Regions from separate parts of the Thioclava kandeliae genome, predicted to be linked through region 3. Evidence: riboswitches for the same ligand, from Rfam matches in the RefSeq annotation. Region 3 holds a riboswitch; each other region holds the start of a gene.
The links. A riboswitch is a leader RNA that binds a small molecule or an ion and turns the genes downstream of it on or off. The one in region 3 is predicted to bind thiamine pyrophosphate.

Region 1 (7,568 bases), on a different contig from region 3:
TGCAGGCGGGCATGAAAGCCGTAGGCGGCGCCTGTGCGGCCTGCCACAAGGAATTCAAGGACTGAAACGCGAAACGGCCCCGGAGGTCCGGGGCCGCTTTTCTAGCCGCAAAGCAGTGCGGTGATGGTGCCCGCCGCATCCGTTTGGATCCTTAGCCGCTCGGGACGGAAATCCATCGTCTGCAGACTGCCGGGAGCCTCGACGCGGTGCGATTCAGGCCAGTCGGCCTGATCGAAGCGCGCAAGCGGCGCACCGATGCGGTCCTGCAACCGGTCCGCCCCGCATTGCGCGGGCGGCAGATCACCGGGCGCCTCTGGCTGTGGCGCGGGGCTCTGACAGGCCGTCAGCGCCAGAAGCCCTGCGATCCCCCAGAGGGTATTGCGGCGCATCAGCCGCAATCCACGTTATAGACATTGCCCATCTCGTCGAGGCGGAACACGATCCGGTGGGGCTGGTAGATCTGGTCCTCGACCCCGCGCCAGCGGACGACGCGATATTTCTTGTCGCCCAGCGGCAGGCCGGCGATGGCGCTTTCGGGCTGGCCCAGAATATAGGAATATTCCTTGGCTCCGCACAGGTCGGGCTCGCGCTCGTTCAGGCCGTCTGCGGTATCGGCCGCGCCAATCATCGCTTGTGCTGATTCGGGGAGAATGGGGGTCGGGGCCAGCTCTTGCTGCGAAGGCTGGCAGGCAGCCAGTAGGGCAATGGCTGCGAAGGCGTAAACTCGGGTCAACATGTCGCTCTCTTGCTTGTGTTTGATCGCATTGTGCCTCAGGTTCGGACAAAATTCCATATGACGGAGAAGTCCGATGAGAACCCGTGCTGCAGTTGCACTAGAAGCAGGTAAGCCCTTGGAAATCATGGAGGTCGAACTCGACGCTCCGAAGAAGGGCGAGGTGCTGATCGAAATCAAGGCCACGGGGCTTTGTCACACGGATGCCTTCACGCTGTCGGGCGCGGACCCCGAGGGGCTTTTCCCGTCGATTCTCGGCCATGAGGGTGCAGGGGTCGTGATCGAGGTGGGCGAGGGTGTCACCACGCTGAAACCCGGCGATCATGTGATCCCACTCTACACGCCCGAATGCCGTGAATGCCCCTCCTGCCGCTCGGGCAAGACCAACCTGTGCACCGCGATCCGCAACACCCAGGGTCAGGGCCTGATGCCCGATGGCACCACGCGCTTCCATATGCTCGATGGCACGCCGATCTATCACTATATGGGCTGCTCGACCTTCGCCAACCACACCGTGATGCCCGAGATCGCGCTGGCCAAGGTGCGTGAGGACGCGCCTTTCGAGAAGATCTGCTATATCGGCTGCGGCGTGACCACCGGCATCGGTGCCGTGATCAATACCGCAGGCGTCGAGATCGGCTCGACCGCGGCGGTATTTGGCTTGGGCGGGATCGGTCTGAACGTCATTCAGGGTCTGCGGATGGCCGGGGCCGATATGATCATCGGTGTCGATCTGAATGACGACAAAGCCGAGATGGCGAAGAAATTCGGCATGACCCATTTCGTGAACCCCTCGAAGATCGAAGGCAGCGTGGTGCAGGAGATCGTGAACCTCACCAAGAAGGGCGATGACCAGATCGGCGGCGTGGATTACTCCTTCGATGCGACGGGCAACGTGAAGGTCATGCGTGATGCTCTGGAATGCTCGCATCGCGGCTGGGGGGTGTCGGTGATCATCGGCGTGGCACCGGCAGGCGCCGAGATCTCGACCCGTCCGTTCCAGCTGGTCACGGGCCGCGTCTGGAAGGGCACCGCCTTCGGGGGCGCCAAGGGCCGGACCGATGTCCCGAAATTCGTCGACTGGTATATGGATGGCAAGATCGAGATCGATCCGATGATCACCCACGAGCTGGCGCTCGAGGAGATCAATCACGGCTTCGACCTGATGCATGAGGGCAAATCGATCCGCGCGGTCGTGAAATACTGACGCCGGTCTATCTGGCAGACGGGGAGGGGGCGCTCGCGCCCCCTCTTTGCGTTTCACGCAAATTCACCCCCTGAGGATATTTTGGGGACGCTGGAAGGATCAGCAGCCCAGATAGGCGCGCAAGGCGGCAGGAGGGTCGGCCAGCAGCGCGCCCGTGTCTTGCGGGGCTTCGGCGCTGCCATCGGCCACAAGGATGGTCTGCGGGCAGATCGCTTTGGCATCCTCGGGGTCATGGGTAACCATAAGAAGGGTGAAGCGGTGCTCTGCCGCAAGGGTGCGGGTCAGGGCCAGCATTTCGGATTTCAGAGCAGGACCCAAGGCCGAGAAGGCTTCATCCAGCAGCAGGAGCGGGCGTTTGCGCAAGAGTGCACGGGCCAGCGCTGCGCGGCTTTGCTGGCCGCCTGACAGCTCGGCGGGCCTGCGCGGACCGAGCCCCGCAAGCCCCGTGGCCTCGAGCACGGTCTCGATCCGCGCCCGGTCTGCGGCCGAGAGGTTCAGCCGCGGGGAGATGCCGAGACCGAGATTTTGCGCGATGGTGAGATGGGGAAAGAGGTTCTGGTCCTGAAAGAGGATCGAGAGCGGGCGTTTGCCCGTGGGCTGGGCGGCCAGATCCTGCCCCTGCCAGAGGATACGCCCGCTTTCGAGAGGGAATAGCCCCGCGATGGCGGCCAGCAGGGTGGATTTGCCCGCCCCCGACGGTCCGATCAGCGCCGTATGCTGGCCTGCCCCGATTGTGAGGTCGGCGCACAGGCTCCAGTCGTCCTGATGCAGGGTGATGTTATCGAGGGCCAGCATGATGTCCGATCCGGTCGAAAAGGGCGAAAAGCCCGAAGGTGAGGGTAAGAAGCAGGGTCGCGGCGGCGGCGGCCTGATCGAGGCGGTAGCTGCCCATCAGCTGGAAGATGGCCAAGGGCAGGGTGCGGGTCTGGCCATCGGAAAACAGCGTGATCACGCCGAGATCCCCCATCGAGAAAGCACAGGCAAGCCCCGCCGAAAAGCCCAGAGGGCGGGCGAGGCGCGGCAGGGTAAGGAACCGCAGCTTGGCTGCGCCGCCCATATCGAGCGATGTGGCGAGTCGGTCGTAATCGGCCTGAAGCGCGTGGATCTCGGGCAGGAGGAGGCGTGTGACGAAAGGCAGCGACAGGGTTGCGTTGACCACCAGCGTGACGGGGATCAGGAGGCTGGTGGGGGCGGCAAAGGGCTGGATCATCAGGAACAGCCCCGTGCCCAGCACCAGACCGGAGGCCGCAAGCGGCAACATGGCCGCGCCTTCCGTCCAGCGGTGGCGTGGTGCGTGAAGGGCGAGCGGCAGGGCCAATGCCAGCGTCAGTGCCGTGGATCCGAGCGCGATGGTGAGCGAGGTCAGCGCGGCCTGCCAGACCATCGGGGGCATCGTGGCCAGCGCGGGAAGCCCGCGCCAGAGGATCAGTGCGATGGGCAGGAGCAGGAACAGGGCCGAGGCCGCGATGACGGTTGCATCGGCCCATTGCGCTAAGCGGGTCGAGGGCGCGAAGAGGGCGGGCCGGTCGAGCCCTGCGCCGAAGGCCGCGGGGGCCGAGAGCTTTGCCCCTATGCCCACGGCCATCAGGCACAGGGCCACCTGCACCAGCGCGAGGCTGGCGGCGCGGCCTGTGTCATAGTCGAAACGGAAAGCCTGATAGATGGCCAGTTCGACCGTCGTGGCCGAGGGGCCACCGCCCAAAGTCAGTGCCACCGCGAAACTGCCCAGACAGACGAGGAAGATCGCCACGAACGCGCCGGGCAGGGTGGCGCGCAGCATCGGGCGTTCGAGATGGCGCCACATCGCGGCCCCGTCGAAATCGAGCGTGGCGGCAAGGCGCAGGCGCTCGGCGGGGATCGATTGCCAGCCCTGCAGCACCATGCGGGTCGCAAGCGGCAGGTTGAAGAACACATGGGCCAGAATGACCCCATGCGCGCCATAGATGGTGAGCGTGGGCAGGCCAATCCCTCCGAGCGCGTGATTGAGGAGCCCGCTGCGGCCGAAGACCGCCAGAAGCCCCAGAATGGCCGCGATCACCGGCAGGATGAAGGGCGCGCCGAGCGCGGTGATCAGCACAGTGCGCCCGACAAACCGCCGTCGCGCCAGCGCCCGCGCCAGCGGCACGGCCAGCGCACAGGAGATCAGCGCCGAGAGCGCCGCCTGCCAGAGGGTGAACCAGAGCGCCTGCAGGTCCGATCCGCGCAAAGCAGTGAGACCGCCCCCATGGAGGGCGGTCGCAAGGATCGGCCCGAGCACCAGAAGCACTGGCACCAGAGTCGCTCCGAAGGCGATCAGCGGAAGGCGGCGAGCCATTCGTCAAGCGCGGGCTGGCGCAGGGCCTCGGCCTCGTCTTCGCTATAGAAGATGGTCTTTGCAGGGCGCGGCAGGTCCGCGAATTCCTTGGGCAGGAAGCCGTCCTTGATGATGGCGGGATAGGACCAGTTCGCGGTGGCGATCATGCTTTGGAAATCATCCGAGAGCACATAATCCATGAATTTCTGTGCCAGTTCGGGATGTTTCGAGCTTTTCAGCTGGGCCACCAACTCGGCCATGAAATAATGGCCCTCGGGGAAGATGGCGGCGGCCTTGGTATCATCGTTCTCGGCGATGATGTGATAGGCGGGGGAGGTGGTGTAGCTCAGCACCATATCCACCTCGCCATCGGTAAAGAGACCATAGCTCTCCGACCAGCCGGGCGTCACGGTCAGCACCTTGGGCTTCAGCTTGGCCCAAGCCTCGGGTGCCTTATCGCCATAGACGGCCTTCACCCATAGCAGCAGAGCGAGCCCCGACACGGAGGAACGCGGGTCCTGAATGGCGATCTTCAGATCATCGGGGGCGTTGAGCAGATCATCGAATGATTTTGGCGGGGTCTTCAGCTTGGTCTTGTCGTAGATGAAGGCGGTTTCCGACCAGTTGAAGGGGACGAAGGTATCATCGGTCCATTTGATCGGCAGGGTCAGGCGCGAGTTATCCTCGTTCGAGGGCGCAAAGAGGCCGGTCTTGCGGGCGCGGGCGGTCTGGTCGGTATTGAGCCCGATCACGACATCCGCCTTGGTGTTCTTGCCCTCCAGCATGATGCGCGAGAGCACATCGCCCGCCACGAATTGCAGATCGCAGCCGCATTGCGCCTCGAAGCCTTTTTCGATCTGCGGGCCGGGGCCCCATTCCGAGGTGAAATAATCGGGCTCATAGACGGTCAGGACGGGTGTGTCCTCGGCCTGTGCAGTGGTTGCCATGCCTGCCAGAAAGGCCAAGCCAATAAGGGATCTTCTCATCTGTGCTCCTCCAGATCCGCAGGAAAGGAGGGCGCAATGGGTGCGTCCCGTGACCTTCCCTCCGCCGGTGCTAACCGGTTCAGGTTCGACGGGTTCGCCAATGGCATCTCAGCCGGATCACCGGCACCCCGAGGTTATGGGCCAGATATATTGCACGGGGCGCGTTCTCAGACAAGGTGTCGCGGGCGCGCGCCCCGTGCAGCGGTGTCAGTGCGGGCGGGCGTATTCGGCCAGCTCTGCCTCGGCGGCGGGGTCGATGCCCAGATCGTCATCGGCGGTGCCGGCAAGCGGGTTCTCGTAGGTCGCCATATCCAGCTGCCCCTCGGTCTTGGCCACGATTGTGGTGACCACAGCATCACCTGTGATGTTCACCGCAGTGCGGATCATATCCATCAGACGGTCAACGCCCAAGATCAGCGCGATGCCCTCGATCGGCAGGCCGACCTGACCCAGAACCATGGTCAGCATCACCAGACCCACACCCGGCACACCGGCGGTGCCGATGGAGGCCAGAACGGCCATGGCGATCACCGTCAGATAGCCGCCGAGCCCCAGATCGATGCCATAGACATTGGCAAGGAACACCGTGGCCACCCCCTGCATGATCGCGGTGCCGTCCATGTTGATGGTGGCGCCGAAGGGAATGCAGAAGGAGGCGACCGAGTTCTTGGCGCCCATGCGTTCCGTCACGCAGCGTAGCGTCACGGGGATGGTGGCATTGGAGGAGGCGGTCGAGAAGGCGAAGATCTGCGCGGGGCGGATCTTCTTCATGAAGGTGATGGGATTAAGCCCCGAGAAGACCTTGAGGATGATCATCAGCGTGACAAACAGATGCAGGAACAGCGCCCCCGTCAGGGTCAACACATAGGTCAGCACCGGCAGGAACAGGTCGATCCCCTGTTCGGCGAAGGTTTTGGTGATCAGGCAGAAGACGCCGATGGGGGCGAAGGCCATGACGATGGAGACGATCTTCATCATCACCTCGTTCATATATTCACAGCCCGCGACAAAGGCTTTGGATTTCTCGCCCAGCATCAGGACGGCCACGCCAAGGATGATCGTATAGAAGATGATCTGCAGCATCTCGCCGCTGGCGAATGCCTGCACCGGATTGGTGGGCACGATACCTGCAAAGACATCCCAGACCGAGGGGGCTTCCTTGGCGGTGACGCCCGAAGTATCCACGCCATCCATCGTGAACCCGTTGCCCGGTCCGACGATTTTGGCGATGAGGATCGCGATGGCAATCGCGATGGCGGTGGTCATGATATAGAGTGCGAAGCTCTTGCCGCCCACACGGCCCAGCACGCGGATATCACCGATGCCCGTGACCCCGCAGATGAGCGAGAAGAACACCAGAGGCACGACGAGCATCTTCAACGCATTGACGAACATCTTGCCGATCATCGCCAGAAGGCCGCCGGTAATATAGGTCGAGATAAAATCCGAGCCGATCTGGTTGAAAATCACACCCAATACGATGCCCGCTCCCATAGCGGTCATAATCTGTGTCGTCAGCGACATGCGTTTGCTGGCCATGCGCCTGATCTCCCTGTTGTGATGGGTCCAGTGTGGCGCGCGGCTCCCGTTCCGCGAGCGCCGAGTGACCCGTGAGCCTGCCTATCATGCGGGGTAACGCACAGATTGCCTAGAGGGGAAGCAGTTGCTACATCGGTGCCAGCCTTTTATGCAGGCTGGAATCGGGCTTTGATGCCCCCAAACCGGATCTGGCGCGTAATCAGGGAGCTGCCCCATGTCGTATAATACTTTCGGACATCTGTTCCGCGTCACCACTTGGGGCGAGAGCCATGGTCCCGCGCTCGGGGCCACCGTCGATGGTTGCCCGCCGGGCATCGAGATTTCGGAAGAGTTCATTCAGGTCTTTCTCGACCGTCGCCGTCCGGGGCAGTCGAAAGAGACCACCCAGCGCAAGGAAGCCGATGCCGTGCGCATCCTTTCGGGCGTTTTCGAGGGGAAAACCACCGGCACACCGATCCAGCTGATGATCGAGAATACCGACCAGCGCTCCAAGGATTATGGCGAGATCGCGCGCCAGTTCCGTCCCGGTCACGCCGATCTGGCCTATTTCCAGAAATACGGCATCCGTGATTACCGCGGCGGCGGACGTTCTTCGGCGCGCGAGACGGCGGCACGGGTCGCGGCAGGCGGTGTGGCGCAGGCCGTGCTGCGCCAGCTGGTGCCCGAGCTGAAGATCACCGGATACATGGTGCAGATGGGGGTGAAGCACATCAACCGCGCCCGTTTCGACGAGAGCCAGATCCTGAAGAATCCCTTCTTCATCCCCGATGCGGATGTGGTCGATGAATGGGCGGATTACCTGCAGGCGAT
Region 2 (7,568 bases), on a different contig from region 3:
ATAGATCGCGGTGAAAGCCGTCTGGTAGGCCGCGCCGTAATTGCCGGGCACCGGCACGCCCGCCAGCAGCACCGGCAGATCCTTGTCGGTCACTGCTTTCAGGATCGCGTCCAGATTGGCCTTCGCCTGATCGGGCGCAAGCCCGCGTAGGATGTCATTGCCGCCAAGCGCCACCATCACCGCATCCACCTCGGGCGTCAGCGACCAGTCGATACGGGCGCGCCCGCCCGCCGTTGTATCGCCCGAAACCCCGCCATTGATAATCGTCACATCCTCGCCATGCGCATTCAGCCATGCCTGAAGCTGCGGCACCAGCCCTTCGCCATCGGGCAGGCCATAGCCTTGGGTCAGGCTATCGCCGAAAGCCAGCAGCGTTTTCTCGGCCGCCTGACCCTGCGCGGGCAGAGCGAGCAAGGCAAGCCCGAGGCCGAGGGCGGTAATTCGTTGGCTGGCGCGGTTGTGATATGTCGCGGGCTGCCTATCTTGAGGTTTACGGGGCAGCAAAGAACGGATGCGGGACAGGATGGACATGGCGGATAGTGTGCTTTCCATGAAGGGTGTGGAGCTGGAACTGGAGGGCAATGCGGGGCCTGTCTCGATCCTGAACGGAATTTCACTGGACGTCCAGCGCGGGCAAAGCCTTGGAATGACGGGACCTTCGGGGTCGGGGAAATCCTCGCTTCTGATGGTGATGGGCGGGCTCGAACGCGTCACATCGGGGTCTGTCTTGGCGCTCGGTCAGGATCTGGGCGCGATGAAGGAAGACGCTCTGGCACGCTTCCGTCGCAATCACATGGGGGTGGTGTTCCAGAATTTCCACCTGCTTCCCACGATGACCGCACTGGAAAACGTGGCGCTTCCTCTGGAGATCGCGGGGACGCGCGATGCCTTTGCCCGCGCCAAGGCTGAGCTGGAGGCCGTGGGGCTTTCCCACCGGATGCACCATCACCCGACAGAGCTATCGGGCGGCGAGCAGCAGCGTGTGGCGCTGGCCCGTGCGCTTGCCCCGCGCCCCGAGATCCTCTTGGCCGACGAGCCCACCGGCAATCTCGATGCCAAGACGGGGGCGCAAATCATGGACCTGCTGTTCGGGCTGCGCGACCATTATGGTGCCACGCTCATTCTGGTCACCCATGCTGCCGATCTGGCCGCGCGCTGTGACCGCGTGGTGGGTCTGCGCGACGGGACCGTTGTCTCGGATAGCCGCGCATGAGCGTGTCATGGACCATCGCGCGGCGCGAGCTGCGCAGCGGCTTGCGCGGCTTCCGCGTGTTTTTCCTGTGTCTGATGCTGGGAGTGGCGGCGATTGCCTCGGTGGGGCTGGTGCGCCATGCGATCCAGTCCGCGCTCCATGATCAGGGGGCGGCCCTTCTGGGGGGCGATGCGCAGCTGGAATTCACCTATCGCCGCGCCACGCCCCTTGAGCGCCAGTGGATCGAGGAGCGCGCCAGCCGCGTCTCCGAGGTAATCGATTTCCGCTCCATGCTGCGTCACGGCGAGGGGGACAGCTTGCAGACCGCGCTCATTCAGGTGAAGGGGGTCGATAGCGCCTATCCGCTTTACGGGACCGTCGAAACCGCGCCCGATCTGCCGCTGGATCAGCTCCGGACCCCGCAGGACGGGATCTATGGCGCCCTGATCGACCCCGTTCTGGCGGACCGGATGGGCTTGAAACCGGGCGATCGGGTCGAGATCGGCGGGGTGGCGTTCCGTATGCTGGCGCGGCTTGCCCGTGCGCCCGACGAGACAGGGGCGGGGATCACGCTCGGCCCGCCGGTGATCGTGGCCACGAAGGCGCTGGAGGGCTCGCGGCTCTTGGATGCGGGGGCACTTTTCGAGAGCGAATACCGCGTGGCGCTGCCCCAAGGCACCGATCTCGATGCGCTGAAGGCCGAGGCCCGCATCCGGTTCAAGGATGCGGGCATGAGCTGGAGCGATCGCAGGCGCGCCTCTCCGGGGGCGGACCGTTTTGTGACGCGACTGGGGAGTTTCCTTGTGCTGGTGGGGCTTGCGGGGCTGACCGTGGGCGGAGTCGGGATCTCGTCCTCGGTCTCGAGCTGGCTCGAACGCAAGGCCGCGACGGTGGCCACCCTGCGCGCCATCGGGGCTACGGGGCGCACGATCCGCTGGGTGTTCTACTGGCAGCTGATCGGGCTGACGGTGCTTGGCATCGTGGCGGGGCTTGCGCTGGCGAGCCTTCTGGTTCTGGGCTTTGGCGGGCTGATCGGGCGGGTCATGCCGATTCCCGTGGATTTGCGTCTGGCGCTTGGCCCGATGGCCGAGGCCGCGATGTATGGCGCGCTGGTCACCGCGATCTTCTCGCTCTGGCCGCTCTCGCGCCTGTCGCAGACGCGTGTGGCGCGCCTCTATCGCTCGCGTTCGCGGGGGCTGCCACCCTTGGGGATGCTGGCGCTGATCGCCGCGCTGCTGGCGGTGTTGGTGGGAGCGTCGATGGCGCTCTCTGGCCTGCCCTGGCTGGCGCTTGGCGCTTTGGGCGGTGTGGCTGGGGCGCTGGGCCTGCTGGCGCTGATGGGCTGGCTGACCAAACGCTTAGCGGCGCGGGTGCAGCGCGTGTTGCGCGGCCAACCTGCGCTGCGCGTAGCGCTTGCGGGGATCTCGGGGCCGGGGTCCGAGGCGCTGCCGGTGGTGCTGTCGCTGGGGCTGGGGTTGTCAGTGCTGTCGGCCATCGGGCAGGTGGATGCGGGGCTGCGCAACGCGATCGCCACCGATCTGCCGAAACAGGCACCGGCCTTCTTCCTGCTCGATATCCAGCCCGATCAGCTCGACCCTTTGAAGGCGCGGATGCAGGCCGATCCGCAGGTCGAGCGGGTCGAGACCACGCCCATGCTGCGCGGTGTGATCACGCAGATCAACGGCAAGCCCGCGCGTGAAGGACGCCCCGATCACTGGGTTCTGCGCGGCGACCGTGGCGTGACCTATGCTGCCACGCCCCGCGAGGAGGTGGTGGCGGGCAAGTTCTGGCCCGAGGATTATACCGGCGCCCCGCAGATCAGCTTTGCGGCCGAAGAGGCGAAAGAGATCGGGCTGAAACTGGGAGATACGCTCACGGTGAATATCCTTGGCCGCGATATCACCGCGCCGATCACCTCCTTCCGGAATGTCGATTTCTCGACGGCTGGGATCGGGTTCGTGATCACCTTCAACCCTTCGGCGCTGGCAGGCGCACCGCATACCCATCTGGCCACACTCTATGCCCCCGAGACAGCCGAGCCCGAGATCCTGCGCACGCTTGCGCAGGCCTTCCCCAATGTCACTGCTGTGCCCGTGCGCGAGGCGATCGGGCGCCTGACCGAGGCGCTGCAGGCGATTGCGCGGGCCACCTCTCTGGCGGCAAGTGTGACGCTGGTTACGGGGGTGATCGTGCTGATCGGGGCCTCGGCCTCGGGCGAGGCGCGCCGCGCATGGGAAGCGGCATTGCTGAAGACACTGGGCGCCAGCCGGACCCGTATCCTGACGGCGTTCCTTTTGCGCGCGCTCATCCTCGGCGGCGTCGCGGGGCTGGTGGCCGTGGGGGCAGGGGCCTTGGCCGGATGGGCGGTGCTCACCCGCGTCATGGATCTGGGCTATGCAATGGCTTGGGGGCCGGCGCTGGCGATCCTGTTCACCGGCATGCTGGCGGCACTCCTGTCGGATCTGTTCTTCGTGATCCGTCCGCTGCGGGTGCGTCCGGCCCGCATCCTGCGGCAGGCCGACTGAACGGGCTAACCGAAGGGGCGCATCGATCCCCCTTGTGCTGGACCGGCCAGAGGTCTAGCCTGACACCAAATCCGTTGGGGTGCCCGCAAGGGCTGAGAGGCGATAGCTAACCCATCGAACCTGATCCGGCTCATACCGGCGTAGGAAACGGAACCGAAGCGATGGGTGCAGTCTCTCTGCGCCCCCTTTCTCCGCCCGCGCCCTTGTGCCGGTGACTTTGGAGGAGGGGATATGGTCGCAAGACTTCTGATTATTGCAGGCTCCGATTCGGGCGGCGGTGCGGGGCTTCAAGCCGATATGAAGGCGGCTTCGGCGCTCGGGGTCTATGCGATGACTGCGGTCACGGCTGTCACCGCGCAGAACACGCGCGGTGTGAGCGCCGTGGCGCTGATGACGCCCGAGATGCTGCGCGCCCAGATCCGTGCCTGTCTGGAGGATATCGGCGCGGATGCGGTGAAAATCGGCATGCTCGGCTCGGCGGATCTGGTGCGGGTGGTGGCCGAGGAACTTGCGGGCTTTGCAGGCCCTGTGGTGCTTGATCCGGTGATGATCGCCAAATCCGGTGATGCGCTTCTGGCAGAGGAGGCGGTGGCCGCGCTGACCACCCAGCTCCTGCCAAGGGCGACGCTCCTGACCCCCAACCTGCCCGAAGCCGCTTGTCTCTTGGGCCTGCCCGAAGCGCAGGAGGCCGATGAGGCACAGGCCCGCGCGCTTCAGGCGCTGGGGCCCGGGGCCGTTCTCCTGAAGGGTGGTCATGCGGCGGGCGAGGTCTGTACCGACCTGCTGCTGGCGGATGCGGCCTATCGTTTCACCGCGCCGCGCATCGCCACCCGCAATGCCCATGGCACGGGCTGTTCGCTGGCCTCTGCGGTGGCGGCGGGGCTGGCCTCGGGGAGGCCGCTGCCTGAGGCGGTGGCGCGCGCCCATGACTGGCTGCAGGGCGCGATCCGTGCGGCCGACAGCCTGCAGATCGGGCAGGGCCATGGGCCGGTGCATCATTTCCACGGGATCTGGTCCGAGGAGGCACTGGTATGAGCGTTGATTTCACCATTCTTGGCGCGGGGGTTGCGGGGCTTGCCACCGCGCATGAGCTGGTCGCGCGTGGTGCGCGGGTGCAGGTCATCGACCCCAATGGCGCGGCTGGTCCGCATGGCTGCAGCTGGTGGGCGGGCGGCATGCTGGCGCCGCATTGCGAAAGCGAGATCAGCGAAGAGGTGATCGTGCGCCATGGTCTGGCGGCGGCCGATTGGTGGGCGCGGGCAGGCGTGCCGGTGACCCGTCGCGGCACGCTGGTGGTCACACTGGCCCGCGACCGGCGCGAGCTGGACCGTTTCGCGCGGCGCACCGACGGGCATCGCTGGCTGGAGGGCGCGGAGATCGCCGCGCTGGAGCCCGATCTGGCCGAGCGCCACGCCCGCGCGCTGTTTTTTGACACCGAGGCCCATATCGATCCGCGTATCGCATTGCGCGGTCTGCGCGACGGGCTGGCGGCGAAGGGGGTCGAGATCCTGCCCGATGCCCCGCATCTGGGGCGGCTCGTGGATTGTCGCGGGCTGGCGGCGCGGGATCTACTGCCCGATCTGCGCGGCGTGCGGGGCGAGATGGTGGTGCTGCGCTGTCCGCAGATCACGCTCAGCCGACCGGTGCGGCTGCTGCATCCGCGCTATCCACTCTATATCGTGCCGCGCGGCGACGGGGTTTTCATGCTTGGCGCCTCTCAACTCGAGGGCGACAGCCGTGGGCCCTCGACCCTGCGCTCCACCGTGGAGCTGCTGAATGCGGCCTTCGCGCTGCATCCCGGTTTTGCCGAGGCCGAGGTGCTGGAACTGGGCGCCGATGCCCGCCCTGCATTTGCCGATAACATCCCCCGCGTGGTGGCCGCGCGAGAGCGCACCCATGTCAACGGGCTCTACCGTCATGGCTATCTGATGTCGCCCGCTTTGGCGGTGACGGCGGCCGATTACCTGATGGAAGGCACCATATCCGAACTGTGCAAGGAGGCCGCATGCGCCTGATCGTCAACGGAACGCCAACCGAGGCGGAAGCAGCTACTCTGGCCGAGGCCCTGATGGCTCTGGGCTATGGCGAGGCGAAAGTCGCCACAGCCGTCAACGAGGTCTTTGTGGCCTCTGCCGCCCGCGCGGGCCACGCGCTGCGCGAGGGCGACCGTCTGGAAATTCTCGCACCCCGTCAGGGAGGGTAACATGCCTGTTTTCTATGGCACCGAAATCGCATCGCGGCTGATGCTGGGCACCTCGCAATATCCCAGCCCCGTGGATCTGTCGCAGGCCTTCGAACGCTCGGGGGCGGGGGTGGCGACCGTCTCCCTGCGCCGCGAGAGCGCGGGCAGTGGCACGGGCGCGGGCTTCTGGGATCTGATCCGCGGGCTGGCGGTGCCGGTCCTGCCCAACACCGCTGGCTGCCATTCGGTGAAGGAGGCGGTGACCACCGCCCATATGGCGCGCGAGGTCTTTGACACCGACTGGATCAAGCTGGAGGTGATCGGCCATCCCGATACGCTCCAGCCCGATCCTTTCGGCCTTGTGGAAGCCACGCGCATTCTGGCGGAGGACGGGTTCAAGGTGTTTCCCTATACCACCGAGGATGGTGTCCTGGGGGGGCGGCTTCTGGAGGCGGGGGCCGAGGTCCTGATGCCATGGGGGGCGCCTATCGGCACGGGGCTCGGGGTGAACAATCCCTACGGGCTGCGAACCCTGCGCGCGCAATTCCCTGATGTGCCGATGATCATCGATGCGGGGCTGGGGCTGCCCAGCCATGCCGCGCAGGCGATGGAGATGGGCTTTGATGCAGTGCTTCTGAATACGGCAGTGGCCAAGGCCGGAGACCCTGCAGCCATGGCCGAAGGCTTTGCCCGCGCGCTCGAGGCAGGGCGGCTGGCCTATGAGGCCGACCCGATGGAGCCGCGCGATATGGCCCAGCCCTCGACGCCGGTGATCGGCATGGCGGTGCTGGCATGATCCCGCGGTTCTATCCGATCTTCGACCATCCCGACTGGCTGCGCCGCGCGCTGCCCTTGGGGGTGAAATTCGTCCAGCTGCGGATCAAGGACCAGCCGCAGGACCGCCTGCGCGAGATGCTGGCTGAGGGCCGCGATCTGTGCCGTGCGCATGGGGCGCAGCTGGTGGTGAATGACCATTGGCAGTTGGCGATCGAGCTGGGTTTTGACTGGCTGCATCTGGGGCAGGAGGATCTGGAGAGTGCCGATCTGATGGCGATCCGTGGCGCGGGGCTGAAGCTGGGCGTCTCCACCCATGACGAGGCCGAGCTGGATCGTGCCCTGACGGTGATCCCCGATTATATCGCGCTGGGGCCTGTCTGGCCGACGATCCTGAAGAAGATGAAATGGCATCAGCAGGGCGTGGAGAAGCTGACCGAGTGGAAGCGGCTCTGCGCAGGGGTGCCCTTGGTGGCGATTGGCGGGTTGTCGGTGGAACGCGCGCCCTTGGCCCTTGCGGCAGGGGCCGATTGCGTGTCGGTGGTGACCGATATCACGCTGAACGCTGACCCCGAGGCGCGGATCGGACAATGGCTGGAGGCCACCGCATGACCCGCTATGCCCGCCAGAGCGCTATTCTGGGTGCGGCCTCGGACCGTTTGCAAAAGGCGCGGGTGCTGGTTGTGGGGGCCGGTGGATTGGCAGCCCCCGTGCTGCAATATCTGGTCGGGGCGGGCGTGGGCCATATCCGTCTGATGGATGCGGATCGGGTGAGCCTGTCGAACCTGCACCGCCAGACGCTGTTCCGTGAGGGGGATCTGGGCGCGCTCAAGGTGGAGGCCGCTGCCCGCCATATGGCTGCGCTCAATGGGGAGGTGCGGATCGCGCCGCAGGC
Region 3 (7,568 bases):
TCGCCGATCTCGGGCTGGCTGGTGCAGAGCTTCGGCTGGCCTGTGCCCTTCTTCACGCTGGGTGTGGTGGGGCTTCTGGCTGCGGTCGTGTGGTTCAAATTCATGAAGCCGCCGCGCGAGCATCGGGGCGTGAATGCCGCAGAGCTGGAGCTGATGGAAGCGGGCGGCGCGATGGTCGATATCGACAGCCAGCGCGAGCTGACCAACCGCCCCAAAGCCTCGGCGCGTATGTTCGGGCTGCTGCTGAGCAACCGCATGCTCTGGTGCGCCTATATCGGGCAATATTGCACCATCGCATTGAGCTATTTCTTCATCACATGGTTCCCGATCTATCTGGTGCAGGCGCGGGGCATGAACATCATGGAGGCGGGCTTTGCCACCATGCTTCCGGCCATCGCGGGCTTTATCGGCGGCATCACGGGCGGCTCGGTATCGGATGCGCTGATCCGCAATGGCTGGAGCGTGTCGCGGGGCCGCAAGACGCCCTATGTGCTGGGTATGCTGATCGGGTGTTCTATCGTTCTGGCGGCGTTCAGCAACTCCAACATCATGATCGTGGCGCTGATGGGGCTTGCCTTCTTCGGCAAGGGCATGGCCGCAGGCTCGGGCACATGGGCCGTGATCTCGGATACCGCGCCGCGTGAGGCTGTGGGTCTGGCCGGTGCGATCTTCAACTGCATCGGCAATGTGGGAGGCATTATCACCCCCATCGTCTTCGGTTACACCGTGCAGGTGACGGGCGGCTATACCGTGGGGCTCTATTTCGTGGCCGCGCATTGCCTTGTGGCAGCGATCCTCTTTGCCTTCGTGATGGGCCCGATCAAACGTGTCGAGAGCGGCGCGCAGGGCTGAGAGCATTTACAAAAGGGCCTGCGGGATGCTGCGGGCCCCTTCGTCCATGGAGATTATGATGACCAAACCTGTTGTGTTGAAAGCTGCCAAACTGCCACAGACCACCGGCGCCGAGCTGGAAGAGCTGTTTGATCTGCGCATTCTGCCGGAGAGGGATGCTGCGGCATGGCTTGCGCAAAACGGCAAGGGCGTGCGGGGGCTTGCGCTGCGTAAGACCATCGTGGATCAGGCGCTTCTCGATGCGCTGCCCGATCTGGAGGTTATCGCAAGCTATAGCGCGGGGCTCGACAATGTCGATGTGCCGGCCGTCAAGGCGCGTGGCATCAAACTCCTGAATACCTCGCATATTCTGGCCGAGGATGTGGCCAATGCCGCCCTCGGGCTGGCGCTGGCGGTCACCCGTGATCTGGTGCAGGCGGATGGCTTCGTGCGGGCAGGAAAATGGCCCGAGCAGCCGCAATACAAACTCGGACGTTCGATCTCGCAAATGGATGTGGGAATTGTCGGGCTCGGCACGATCGGCAAGGCGCTGGCGCGCAGGCTGGAGGCCATGGGGGCGCGCATCCATTATCAGGGCCCGAACCGCAAGCCCGTGGAGTATACCTATCATCCAAGCGCCCTATCACTGGCCGAGGCCTGCGATCTGGTGATCCTGACCTGTCCGCTGACCGAGGAGACGCGCCATTCCTTTGGCGCCGCAGAGATCGCGGCGCTGGGGCCGCGCGGGTTCCTCGTCAATGTGGCGCGGGGGCCGGTGGTCGATGAGGCCGCGCTTCTGGAGGCCATGGCCCGTGACGGGCTGGCGGGGGCTGCGCTTGATGTGTTCGAGCACGAGCCGCAGGTGCCGCAGGCCTTCATCGATGATCCGCGCCTGATCCTCACCCCGCATCTGGGCTCGGGCACCGAGGAGACCCGTCAGGCGATGGCCGATTATGTTGTCGATGCCCTAGCCGAACATTTCGGACAGAACAGTCCGCGGACCGCGCGCCCTCTGGCACAGGTCTGACCCCTTTCCCCGCCGCACTGGTCCATTTCGCGGCGGGGAAACCCGCAAGGCCCCCGCAGAGGCCCATTGACGCCGCCTCGATTTTCGGCAAGTCTGCACCCACGTCAGGGGAGTCCCGCCCAAGGGACTGAGAGGCTGATTGGAAGAAATTCCGGTGACGCGACCCTTTGAACCTGACCCAGTTGATGCTGGCGTAGGAAGACCGAAGGGCAATTCCGCATCCATGTCTCATGGGCGGTCCTTTCGGGCCGCTCTGGCCCATTTCCGGGTCAGCTGTGGCCTATTCCCTCGCAGTTTTTGGTTGGGTCTTTTCGTAAGAGGAGACCGACATGAAAGACATCATCCCGACCATCACCACAGGCGCGTTGATTGGTTCGCGCAAGGTGCATAAGGAAGGCAATATCCACGCGCTGCGCGTGCCCATGCGCGAGATCGAGATCTCGAATGAAGAGGCGCTCTGTGTCTATGACAGTTCGGGGCCCTATACCGATCCGGCCGCCCGGATCGACATCGCCAAAGGCCTGCCCGAGACCCGTGGCGGCTGGCTGCAGGCACGCGGCGAGATCGAGGAATACGAGGGCCGCGCCACTACCGATGCCGATAACGGTTTCGCCAAGGGCGACCGTCTGGTAGCGCCGTTCCCCGTGCTGCGCCCGCCGCTGCGGGCCGTGGGTGACCGCGCGGTGACGCAGCTGGCCTATGCGCGCGCAGGGATCATCACTCCCGAGATGGAGTTTGTGGCGATCCGCGAGAACGAGGGCCGTATGGCCGCCTATACGCGCGACGGTGACCCGATGGGCGCGACCCTCCCCGATCTGGTGACGCCCGAATTCGTGCGGACCGAGATTGCCGAGGGCCGCGCGATTATCCCCGCCAATATCAACCACCGCGAGCTGGAACCGATGATCATCGGGCGTAACTTCAAGGTGAAGATCAACGCCAATATCGGCAATTCGGCGGTGACCTCCTCGATGGAGGAAGAGGTCGAGAAGATGGTCTGGGCGATCCGCTGGGGCGGGGACACGGTGATGGACCTCTCGACGGGCCGCAATATCCACAATATCCGCGACTGGATCATCCGCAATTCGCCGGTTCCGATCGGCACGGTGCCTTTGTATCAGGCGCTCGAAAAGGTGGGCGGCGTGGCCGAGGATCTCACTTGGGAGATCTTCCGCGATACGCTGATCGAGCAGGCCGAGCAGGGGGTGGACTACTTCACCATCCATGCGGGCGTGCGTCTGCATATGATCCCGATGACCGCAAAGCGCGTCACCGGCATCGTCTCGCGCGGCGGCTCGATCATGGCGAAATGGTGCCTGCATCATCACCGCGAGAGCTTCCTCTACGAGCATTTCGACGAGATCTGCGATATCTGCCGCCGCTATGATGTGAGTTTCTCGCTGGGGGACGGCCTGCGCCCCGGTTCGATTGCCGATGCCAATGACGAGGCGCAATTCGCCGAGCTGCGCACGCTGGGGGAACTCACCAAGATCGCATGGGCCAAGGACTGTCAGGTGATGATCGAAGGGCCGGGCCATGTGGCCATGCACAAGATCAAGGCCAATATGGACGAGCAGCTCAAGCACTGCCACGAGGCGCCTTTCTACACGCTCGGACCGCTGACCACCGATATCGCACCGGGATATGACCATATTACCTCCGCCATTGGCGCCGCGATGATCGGTTGGTTCGGCACCGCGATGCTGTGCTATGTGACGCCGAAAGAGCATCTGGGCCTGCCCGACCGTGACGATGTGAAGACGGGCGTGATCACCTATAAGCTGGCCGCTCATGCGGCGGACCTTGCCAAGGGCCATCCGGGTGCGCAGCGGCGCGATGACGCGATCAGCCGTGCGCGCTTCGAGTTCCGCTGGGAGGACCAGTTCAATATCGGGCTCGATCCCGATACCGCGCGGTCCATGCATGACGAGACCATGCCGGCCGAGGCCCATAAGGTCGCGCATTTCTGCTCGATGTGCGGGCCGAAATTCTGTTCGATGAAGATCAGCCATGACATCCGCGCCGAGGCGCAGCGGCAGGAGGGCATGGACAAAATGGCCGAGAAATTCCGCGAGGGCGGGGCGCTCTATATCCCCGAGCCAAGCGAGGCCTGATCAACCCAAAGCTGCGGACGTGGAAATTATTTTGCGTCCGTAGCGCCCTGTTTGTAATATTGCTCTCGTTTTTATGACCGATGCGTAGGTTTTCTGTGCATCATCTCACCTTTGCCCGTCTTGCGAAGGGTTACGTTAGGCGCTAACGCTGCACGGACCCGAAGGGTAACAAGTGAAAAAGGGCGGCCTGTAAGGGCAGTGCGCGCCCGGACGAGACGCAGGAGACGTAAAATGGACTGGACGAAAGTGCTCGCACGCCGCGCGGGCCGGATGAAAGCCTCGGAGATCCGGGAGCTGCTGAAACTTCTCGACCAGCCCGATATCATTTCCTTCGCGGGCGGCATTCCCGACCCGACCCTGTTCCCGAGCACGGCCTATTCCGACGCCTTTGCCGCGACGATGGCCGATAATAACGGCCATGCGGCGCTGCAATATTCGGTCTCCGAAGGTTACCGTCCGCTGCGCGAATGGCTGGTGGGCGAGATGGAAAAGATCGGCGTGCCTTGCGCGGTCGATAATATCATGATCACCTCCGGCTCGCAGCAGGCGCTCGACTATCTTGGCAAGCTGATGCTGACCGAGAACGATACTGCCGCCGTGATGCGCCCGACCTATCTGGGGGCGCTCGGTGCGTTCAATGCCTATGAGCCGCGCTACATCCCGCTCGATCCGATGTCGAATATCGACCCCGAGACGCTGAAAGCCGAGGCCAAAGCCGCCGGCGGCGAGGTGAAGTTCGCCTATCTCTCGGCCGATTTCGCCAACCCCACCGGCGAGACCATCCCGCGCGAGGGCCGCGAGCGTGTGCTCGATCAGGCCGAGGCGCTCGATTGCGCGATCATCGAGGATGGCGCTTATCAGAACCTGCGCTTCGATGGCGAGGCGATCCCTCCGATTCTCGCACTCGATATCGAGCGTAAAGGCGGCATCGAGAATACCCGCACGATCTATTGCGGTTCCTTCTCGAAGACCCTGGCACCGGGCCTGCGTGTGGGCTGGGTCGTGGCGGCCAAGCCTGTGATCGACCGGTTGGTGCTGATGAAACAGGCCGCCGATCTGCATTCGCCGACCCTCAACCAGATCGTGACCAACCATGTTGCCCGCGCGATCTTCCACGAGCATGTGGCCAAGATCAAAGCAGTCTATGCCTCCCGCCGCGACCGGATGATTGCCGCGCTCGAGCGCGAGATGCCGGCTTCGGTCAGCTTCACCCGCCCCGAGGGCGGTATGTTCATCTGGCTGACATTCGACCCCAAGCTGAACGGCGCCGAGCTTCTGGCGAAAGCCGTGCGCGACGAGAAGGTGGCCTTTGTTCCGGGCGGGGCGTTCCATGCCGATGGTTCAGGCCAGAACACGCTGCGGCTGAGCTATTCCTGTGCCAGCGACGAACAGATCGACGAGGGCATCGCGCGGATCGGCCGCATCCTGCGCTAACCGCCCGCACGTTATCCCGCCCCCGCTTTCCAGAAAGCGGGGGCTTTTTGATGGGCGTCATGCGTGCTGAAACCGGTCTTGCGATCCGGCCAGAGGACGCTAGATTGCCGTGGCGACAGTCCGGCGGCATGTCGACCGCGCAACCAGCAGGCCCCGCATGAGCTATTCCATCCCGCGTTCAACGCTCGAGCAATGGAGCGTTCTCCAAACTGTTGTGAAATGCGGGAATTTTGCCGATGCCGCGCATATCCTGTCACGCAGCCAGTCTTCGGTCAGCTATGCCATCTCGAAGCTGCAGGACAATCTGGGCGTGACAATCATGGAGGTGCAGGGCAGGCGGGCCGTGCTGACACAGACCGGCAAGGTGCTGCTGGCCGAGATCCTGCCGGTGCTGGAGGATATGCGCCGGATCGAGGCCCGCGCGGCCGAGATCGCGGGCAAAGCGGAGCGTGATCTGCGCATCGTTGTCGATAGCCTTTTCCCAAAGCCGCTCCTGATGCAGGCCATCTCGCAGGTGATCGCGCGCTATCCCGAAACGCGGATCGATCTGCGCGAGGTCGAGCGGACCTATGCCTCGGCGCTCGAGGATCAGAGGTTCGATCTGGCGATCTGTCTGCCCGATCCGCGCCGCATGGAAGGGCGCCCGCTCTACGAGGTGCTGATGGCACCCGTGGCCCGGCCAGACCATCCTCTGGCGCAGGCCAAAGGTGCCCTGCGCCACAACGATCTTGTGCGCTATTTGCGGGTGATCGTGCGTGAACGCGATAACGAACGCCCCGAGCCCCCAGTGACCGAAGGCCGGATCTGGTATGTCTCGGGGGTGGAAAGTGCGATCGAGGCGGTGCGGCAGGGGGTCTGTTTCGGCTGGTTGCCGCTGCACAAGGTGCAAGTGGAACTGGCGGCCAAGCGCCTGATCGCGCTCGAAACAGAGGTCGATCACCGCCGCTATGTGCGGCTCGATCTGATGCTGGGCAATGTCGACCACCCGCCCGTCGAGGCCAAGGCGCTGAGTGATCTGCTCTATGAAGGTGTCAAGGCGCTGACAGATTGATCGGATTATCCGAATTGTTTCATCGGATAACAAATCTGGACCGGATGCACAAAGCTGTTAACTAGCGCCATTGTTACACAGCGTGATCTTTCGCGGATTTGCACGATGGCATTTTGTCACAGCTTTCATCGGGGCTGGTGGGAAGACGGGAAGGGCGCGCGGGTTCCGACCTCCTCCTAAGGGAAACCTGATCAATGACTGACTCGAACACCTCCGTATCGGCTTGGGCCAAGGCCCTACTGATCGTTCTCGGGGTTGCATTCGCCGTCGCGGGCCTTGGCCTTGCCATCGGTGGCGGCATGCTGATCTCGCGCGGCGGCAGCTGGTACTATCTCCTCATGGGTCTGGCCGTCCTCGTTACCGGTATCGAACTGGCGCGTGGCGGCTCGAAAGGCGCACTGGTCTATACCATCGCCTTCGCCCTGACCATCCTCTGGGCTTTCTGGGAAGCCGGCGTTGATTTCTGGGCGCTGCATGCGCGTATCTTCACCTTCCTCTGCGCCTTCTTCGTGCTGATGCTGGTGCAACCGCTGGCGCTGAAACGCGCGGGCCGCAAGCCGCTGACCGCGCCCAATCTGGGTGTGGCCGTGGTCGCGCTGATCGCGATCATCGGTCTGGTCTGGGGCATGTTCCAGCCGCATGGCATCCATAATTCGGTGGCCGCGACCGGTCAGGTGCCGGTGACAGATGCTACCCGTCAGCTCGACTGGTCCAGCTATGGTTCGGATGGCAACGAGGACCGCTTCGCGTCACTCGACCAGATCAACCGCGACAACGTGAAAGACCTGCAGGTTGCGTGGACCTTCCGTACCGGTGAAATCCCCAATAGCCCCAATGGTGGTGGTCTGGAAGACCAGAACACGCCCTTGCAGATCGGGGACCAGATCTATCTGTGCACCGCCTCCAATACCGTGATTTCGGTCAATGTCGATACGGGTGAGGAAAACTGGCGCCACGAATTCCCGACCGATACCCGCACCTGGGTGCGCTGCCGTGGCCTGGGCTATTTCGACGCCACCGCGCCGATCCAGCAGCCGACCGCACCGAACGCGACGCAGATTCTGCCGGCCGTTCTGCCGGAGGGGGCCACCAACTGCCAACGCCGCATCGT

Region 1: linked by a shared signal. The riboswitch ahead of thiB (thiamine ABC transporter substrate binding subunit) and the one ahead of thiC (phosphomethylpyrimidine synthase ThiC) in region 3 are both predicted to bind thiamine pyrophosphate.
Region 2: linked by a shared signal. The riboswitch ahead of thiD (bifunctional hydroxymethylpyrimidine kinase/phosphomethylpyrimidine kinase) and the one ahead of thiC (phosphomethylpyrimidine synthase ThiC) in region 3 are both predicted to bind thiamine pyrophosphate.

Annotation. Positions count from the first base shown of each region.
Region 1 is NZ_JAYWLC010000005.1:143,795-151,362, reverse strand. It holds gene VSX56_RS08475 (c-type cytochrome) at 1-65, shown strand, start outside; gene VSX56_RS08470 (I78 family peptidase inhibitor) at 102-389, opposite strand; gene VSX56_RS08465 (hypothetical protein) at 389-736, opposite strand; gene VSX56_RS08460 (S-(hydroxymethyl)glutathione dehydrogenase/class III alcohol dehydrogenase) at 810-1,940, shown strand; gene VSX56_RS08455 (thiamine ABC transporter ATP-binding protein) at 2,040-2,735, opposite strand; gene VSX56_RS08450 (thiamine/thiamine pyrophosphate ABC transporter permease ThiP) at 2,719-4,254, opposite strand; gene thiB (thiamine ABC transporter substrate binding subunit) at 4,233-5,219, opposite strand; TPP riboswitch at 5,259-5,360, opposite strand; gene VSX56_RS08440 (dicarboxylate/amino acid:cation symporter) at 5,427-6,758, opposite strand; gene aroC (chorismate synthase) at 6,973-7,568, shown strand, end outside.
Region 2 is NZ_JAYWLC010000005.1:182,407-189,974, reverse strand. It holds gene VSX56_RS08665 (arylesterase) at 1-414, opposite strand, end outside; gene VSX56_RS08660 (ABC transporter ATP-binding protein) at 530-1,213, shown strand; gene VSX56_RS08655 (ABC transporter permease) at 1,210-3,717, shown strand; TPP riboswitch at 3,783-3,881, shown strand; gene thiD (bifunctional hydroxymethylpyrimidine kinase/phosphomethylpyrimidine kinase) at 3,949-4,752, shown strand; gene VSX56_RS08645 (FAD-dependent oxidoreductase) at 4,749-5,732, shown strand; gene thiS (sulfur carrier protein ThiS) at 5,723-5,920, shown strand; gene VSX56_RS08635 (thiazole synthase) at 5,922-6,695, shown strand; gene VSX56_RS08630 (thiamine phosphate synthase) at 6,692-7,285, shown strand; gene VSX56_RS08625 (ThiF family adenylyltransferase) at 7,282-7,568, shown strand, end outside.
Region 3 is NZ_JAYWLC010000003.1:278,771-286,338, reverse strand. It holds gene VSX56_RS05930 (MFS transporter) at 1-852, shown strand, start outside; gene VSX56_RS05925 (2-hydroxyacid dehydrogenase) at 911-1,858, shown strand; TPP riboswitch at 1,955-2,075, shown strand; gene thiC (phosphomethylpyrimidine synthase ThiC) at 2,188-3,972, shown strand; gene VSX56_RS05915 (aminotransferase-like domain-containing protein) at 4,204-5,406, shown strand; gene VSX56_RS05910 (LysR family transcriptional regulator) at 5,564-6,457, shown strand; gene VSX56_RS05905 (membrane-bound PQQ-dependent dehydrogenase, glucose/quinate/shikimate family) at 6,652-7,568, shown strand, end outside.